Regions from separate parts of the Luteibacter sahnii genome, predicted to be linked through region 2. Evidence: riboswitches for the same ligand, from Rfam matches in the RefSeq annotation. Region 2 holds a riboswitch; the other holds the start of a gene.
The links. A riboswitch is a leader RNA that binds a small molecule or an ion and turns the genes downstream of it on or off. The one in region 2 is predicted to bind thiamine pyrophosphate.

Region 1: linked by a shared signal. The riboswitch ahead of PI246_RS10000 (TonB-dependent siderophore receptor) and the one ahead of thiC (phosphomethylpyrimidine synthase ThiC) in region 2 are both predicted to bind thiamine pyrophosphate.

What each region holds. Positions count from the first base shown of each region.
Region 1 is NZ_JAQLOK010000002.1:1,041,376-1,044,492, reverse strand. It holds gene PI246_RS10015 (DNA-binding domain-containing protein) at 1-54, shown strand, start outside; gene PI246_RS10010 (DUF1203 domain-containing protein) at 68-535, opposite strand; gene PI246_RS10005 (phosphotransferase enzyme family protein) at 640-1,764, shown strand; TPP riboswitch at 1,785-1,881, shown strand; gene PI246_RS10000 (TonB-dependent siderophore receptor) at 1,938-3,117, shown strand, end outside.
Region 2 is NZ_JAQLOK010000003.1:544,135-547,251, reverse strand. It holds gene thiC (phosphomethylpyrimidine synthase ThiC) at 1-1,559, opposite strand, end outside; TPP riboswitch at 1,635-1,732, opposite strand; gene PI246_RS12800 (TetR/AcrR family transcriptional regulator) at 1,767-2,432, opposite strand; gene PI246_RS12795 (protein-L-isoaspartate O-methyltransferase family protein) at 2,787-3,117, shown strand, end outside.

The DNA.
Region 1 (3,117 bases), on a different contig from region 2:
GGCGGTTGCCTCGGCGCGTGGACGGCGGAAGGCATGGTGAGGGCCCTCCGCTAGCGCGTAGCCCCTGTCAGGCTCGTTCAATCCGGGCGGCATAACATCCAGGCTTCGCGTAATGGGCGTGCAAGTAGGCCACGCTGCGGTTTCCGAGCAAGCGCCCGATCAGCCCTTCGATGCCGGGTCCCTCCACGAGGTCGGCGTCGACCATGTCGCCATGGGCGTCGAACGCGCGAAGCGAGAGCACGCGACGGCGTAGCGCGTCCGGCACGGTATCGATGCCGTCGTAGCGTCGCCCGGCGTATTCGCGCACGAAGATGGCATGGCTGGCGCGGTACGGCGTGTCGGCGGGCTGATGCACGTGGTTGAGCAGGAGCACCGTCTCCCCCGGCGCCGCGTCACGCACTTCGACACGGTCGGGGAAACCCGGCGACGCGTCGACGACGAGGCGCCGGACGCCGCGCCGTGCCAGTTCGTCGGACGGCAGGCCGTAGAGCGGCATGAAGGGCGAGGGGTCCAGACCGAGGATGCGAAAGGCCATGAGGATGCCGGTGGCGGAAGGTGCGCCATGCTGTCCCGTCCGGCGAAACGTCGCCATCCGGTTCGTGCGGCCCACGTCGCGCGTGCGCCCGCTAGACTTCGCGCATGACCGATGACGCACACCTTACCCACGGGCTCGCGGGCGACGAACTCGCGCCCGATTGGCCGCCGCTGACGCTGCACGAGGTCGTGGAGGTGCTTGAGCGCGTGCCGGACGCGGGCCAGGCGGTCTCGCTGGCCTGGCGTAGCCCGCGTCCCCTGTCGGCGGCGGCGCTGGTCGATACCGCGCAGGGGCGGGTCTTCGTCAAGCGCCATCACCATAGCGTGCGCTCCCCGGCGCAACTGGCCGAAGAGCATCGGCTGGCGTCGCATGCGCGGGCCCGCGGCGTGCCCGTGCCCGATCTCCTGCGTGACGCGTCGGGCGCCTCGGTGTTCGTGCGCGGCGACTGGGTGTATGAGGTGCAGGCGCCGGCCCGGGGCGTGGATGCCTATCGCGATGCGTACTCATGGGCGCCAGCCGGCGGCGTGAGGCATGCCTACGCGGCCGGGGCGATGCTGGCCGACTGGCACGCCGCGACCGCGGACTACGAGGCCCCGCAGCGCACGACGCATATCCTCGTGGCGCGGGCGGAGATTCTCTCGGCCGACGATCCGGTCGCGGCCGTGGCGGCCGGATGGGCGGGGCGTCCCCATCTTCGCGCTTATCTGGAGGCGCGCGACTGGCGCCGTGAACTGAGCGACGCCCTGGCACCCTGGCAAAGCCGCTCGTTCACCACGCACCCGGCTTGCTGGACGCACGGCGACTGGCACGTGTCCAACCTCTACTGGAGCGACCGTTCGCAAGCGGCTCGTATCACGGGCGTGCTCGACCTGGGTCTGGCCGCGCGCACGTTCGCCGTGTTCGACCTCGCCACCGCAATCGAGCGCAACGCCATCGCCTGGCTCGATGTCGCGCGGGGCGACATCGCGCGGGTAGACCTAGCCCACGCACTGATCGACGGCTATCGCTCGCGGCGCGACCTGAGCGCGGCCGACATGCGGGGCCTGGTCGACCTGTTGCCGCTGGTGCACGTGGATTTCGCCCTCTCGGAGGTCGAGTATTTCGAAGGCATCACGCGGCGCCGGGATCACGCCGACGTGGCGTGGTACACCTTCCTGCTTGGCCACGCGCGGTGGTTCGCCGAGCCGCCGGGGCGCGCGTTCCTGGATGCGCTTGGACACGTGGCCTGACGATTCGTGTTTCAATAGGCGTTCTGAAGCGGGGGTGCCCGGCGTTCGCCGGGCTGAGAGAGTCCCTTGGAACCTGATCCGGTTGATACCGGCGTAGGGAGCTTGCAGAGCCGCGGATGCCGTTTGCCGGCACGTGGCTCGCCGTCGCTTCGTCCGCTGCCACGAAGACGACGATGACCCTCACCCGCACGCCCCTCGCCCTCGCCCTGCTTTCCCTCGCGCCGCTGGCGCACGCCGATGACGCCACCCCGCCGCAGACGCGCACGCTGCCCGGCATCGACGTGCATGCCACCACCGCCCGGGGCTATCAGGCGGCGGATTCGCAGCTGGATACGTTCGGCAGCTTCGGCAGCGCGCCGCTGCACGATACGCCCGCCGCCATCACCGTCATCACGCGTGCGCAGATCGACGATCGCCAGCCGAGGTCGTTGAGCGAGCTCGTGCGTGGCGACGCGGCGATCAATGACAACTACGCGCCGGCGGGCTACTACCAGGACATTTCGATCCGTGGCTTTCCGCTGGATCTGGCTACCGGCTTCCGCTTCAACGGCATGCTCATGTCCGCCGAGCAGACGCTCGCCCTGGAAGGCAAGGAGCGGGTCGAGGTGCTCAAGGGCCTGGGTGGCCTGGAAGCCGGCGTGGTCGAGCCCGGTGGCCTGGTCAATTACGTGAGCAAGCGCGCGGCCGACGTGCACACGGTGACCGCCGGTACCGACTCGCACGGGTCCACCTACGAGGCGCTGGACGTGGGCACGTGGTTCACGCATGCCTTCGGCATGCGCGTGAACGCGGCGAACGAGAAGACGCACTCGTGGATCGACCATGTCGACGGCCGGCGCAGTTTCGTCTCGGTGGCGGCCGACTGGAAAATCAACGACGACGCCACGCTGCTGCTGGATACCGACTACCAGACCAGCGCGCAGCGCTCGGCGTCCGGTTACCAACTGCTGGGAGGCACGACGATTCCGGCGCATGCCAGCCGCACGCAGTTGCTCGGCTACCAGCCGTGGCAGCGGCCCGTAGGCATCCATGCGAGCAACACCTCGTTGCGCTTCAACTACCGGTTCAGCGACACGTGGAACGCCCAGGTCTCCGCCGGCCACAGCCACACGGTGATCAACGACAACGTGGCCTTCGCCTATGGCTGCGCCTACGCGGCGGCGTGCGCCGATGGGTCGCCGGGTTATTTCTTCGCGCCCAACGGCGACTACGACGTCTACGATTTCCGCAGTCCCGACGACACGCGGCAGAATGACGAAGTGCGCGCGGTGCTCACCGGCAGCTTCGCCACCGGCACCGTCGACCATGAACTCAACCTCGGCGCCACCGCGTTCCGTCGCACGATGGACCAGC
Region 2 (3,117 bases):
CCCTTGGCGAGATCGGCCGCGTGGGCGGCGATCTTGTACGCGATGATGCCGTCGCGCACGTCCTGGCGGTTGGGCAGGCCCAGGTGTTCCTTGGGCGTGACGTAGCAGAGCATCGCGGTGCCGAACCAGCCGATCATCGCCGCGCCGATCGCGCTGGTGATGTGGTCGTAACCCGGCGCGATGTCGGTGGTCAGCGGCCCGAGCGTATAGAACGGCGCTTCGTGGCACACCGCCAGCTGGCGTTCCATGTTTTCCTTGATCAGGTGCATGGGCACGTGGCCGGGGCCCTCGATCATGCACTGGACGTCGTGCTTCCAAGCGACCTGGGTCAGCTCACCGAGCGTGTCCAGTTCGCCGAACTGCGCCGCGTCGTTGGCGTCGGCGATGCTGCCCGGACGCAGGCCGTCACCGAGGCTGAAGGACACGTCGTAGGCCTTCATGATCTCGCAGATGTCCTCGAAATGCGTATAGAGGAAGTTTTCCCGATGATGCGCCAGGCACCACTTGGCCATGATCGAGCCGCCTCGAGAGACGATGCCCGTGACACGCTTGGCCGTCAGCGGCACGAAGCGCAGCAGCACGCCGGCGTGGATGGTGAAGTAATCCACGCCCTGCTCCGCCTGTTCGATGAGCGTGTCGCGGAAGATCTCCCAGGTGAGTTCCTCGGCGACGCCGCCGACCTTCTCCAGCGCCTGATAGATGGGCACGGTGCCGATGGGCACGGGCGAATTGCGCAGGATCCACTCGCGCGTCTCATGGATGTGCTTGCCGGTGGACAGGTCCATCACCGTGTCGCCGCCCCAGCGGATCGCCCAGACGAGTTTTTCCACTTCCTCCGCGATGCCCGAACTCACCGCGCTGTTGCCGATATTGGCGTTGACCTTGGTGAGGAAGTGTCGGCCGATGATCATCGGCTCGGCTTCGGGATGGTTGATGTTGGCGGGGATGATCGCCCGGCCGCGGGCGACCTCGTCACGCACGAATTCGGGCGTGATGAGCCGCGGCATGCGCGCACCGAACGACTCGCCGGGATGCTGGGCCCGCAGCGCGCCGTCGGCCAGCGCATCGATCCGCTGGTTCTCGCGCAGGGCGATGTATTCCATTTCCGGCGTGACGATGCCGCGCCGGGCGTAATGCATCTGCGTGACGTTCGCACCGGGACGGGCGCGCAGCGGCGTGCGCGGGTGGGCGAAGCGGATCGCGTCGAGGCGGACGTCGTCGGCGCGCGAACGGCCGAACGCCGATGACAGCCCGGGCAACGACTCGACGTCCCCGCGTTCGTGGATCCACCCGGCGCGCAGCGGCGGCAGGCCCCGCGCCAGGTCCACCGCATGGCTGGGGTCGGTGTATGGCCCGGACGTATCGTAGACCACGATGGGCGGGTTGGCCTCGCCACCGAATAACGTCGGCGTGTCGGCCTGGCGGATCTCGCGCATGGGCACGCGCAGGTCGGGCCGGCTGCCGGTGACGTGGATCTTGCGGGAACCGGCGATAGGCTCGGTGACGGAGGCGGACAGCTCGCGCGCGGCGCGGGCCAGATCAGAGGGCATGGCATTCATCGGCGTCTCGACTCTCGCTCGGGAAAGGGAGAAGCGGACGTGCGCCGACGCGGGCCGGAGGCACCAGGGGCACCACGGCTCACGATCGAAGCTTCCTACGCCGGTATGATCCGGATCAGGTTCTAAGGGACTCTCTCAGCCCGTGCATCGCATGGGCACCCCCGCTTCGCCGACCATTCAAGCAGAAGCGGGACGAGGATGCGAGCGTCAGGCGCCCGCGCTGCGCGGCGCATAGGCGCGCATGAACACGTCGACCGCGGCCTGGGCGTTGGCGCGCACTTCTTCGGCGAACTGCACGGCGCAGTCTTCGCAGCCGAAGAGACGGCGCAGCAGGAGGTCGCCCTTGAGCAAGGCCAGGAACTGGGTGGTCGCCCGGGAGACGTCGTCGATCTCGAGTTGGCCGCGATCCACGGCGTCTTCGAGCAGGCGCTGCATGAGTTTATGCATGCGCATGGGGCCTTCTTCCCACACCAGCCGGCCGAAACGGGGGTTACCCGTGGCCTGGCAGTCGGAAAGGATGGCGCGGAAGGCGCCGACCGATTCGCTGTTGGTTTCCATCGCGGCGTGGCGACTGGCGATGTTGCTGAGGGTCACCCGGATGTCCGCGCCCGGGGGCACCTCGAACAGGTCGTCGGGCAGGCGCTCCTGCACGTGGGCGCGGATCACCTCACGGAAGAGGTTGTCCTTGTCGCCGAAATGGCTGTAGACGGTGAGCTTGGAGACCCCGGCGGACGCGGCGACCGCGTCCATGCTGGTACCGGCGAAGCCGCCCTGGGCAAACAGGGCCCTCGCCGAGTCGAGGATGGCCGCACGCTTCTCCATGTCCTTCGGACGCCCGGGACCCTGGGTTTTGAGTTTCGGGCTGGCGTTCATGGCTGCACCTTCACAAACAATGGCTATGACTTTATTATACGCGGCGGTTCAGTTATTTCCAGCGCGTGTTCACGTCGTTCACGACGCCGGAAAAACCGAGCATCGTCGTTCGTCTACCTTAGAATGAGGTGGGGCCGCCCCAGGGCGGTTCCCAAGGCTCCGCAAGCGTCGCCGAACCGGCCGTTCAGGCGCGGGCCGGTGCCGCAGGGGACATGACTTCCGTCAGTCCCGTCCGGTGACTTCCGGCACTTCGTCGGGCGGCACCGGCACCGCAGCCTTGTCTCAATGGGAAAACGGGCGTCCAGCGCTTATCCTTCCGAACCTTTTGCAGCTTTTCGTACGGGAAAGAACACCATGGCGATGAATTTCGAGCAGGCCCGGCAGAACATGGTCGAGAACCAGGTTCGCCCCTGGGAAGTCCTCGACTTCGACGTCCTCGATACCCTCAAGGCCGTGCGTCGCGAAGATTTCGTCGCACCCGCCCACCGCAACGTGGCCTTCGCCGACCTCAACCTGCCCCTGGGCCACGGCGAGGTCATGATGAAGCCGGTGATCGAGGGTCGCGTGCTCCAGGCGCTCGAACTGAAGAAGACCGACAAGGTGCTGGAGATCGGCACCGGTTCGGGCTACCTCACCGCCTGCCTCGCCCGTCTGGCCGGCACGGTCACCAGCATCGACATGCACG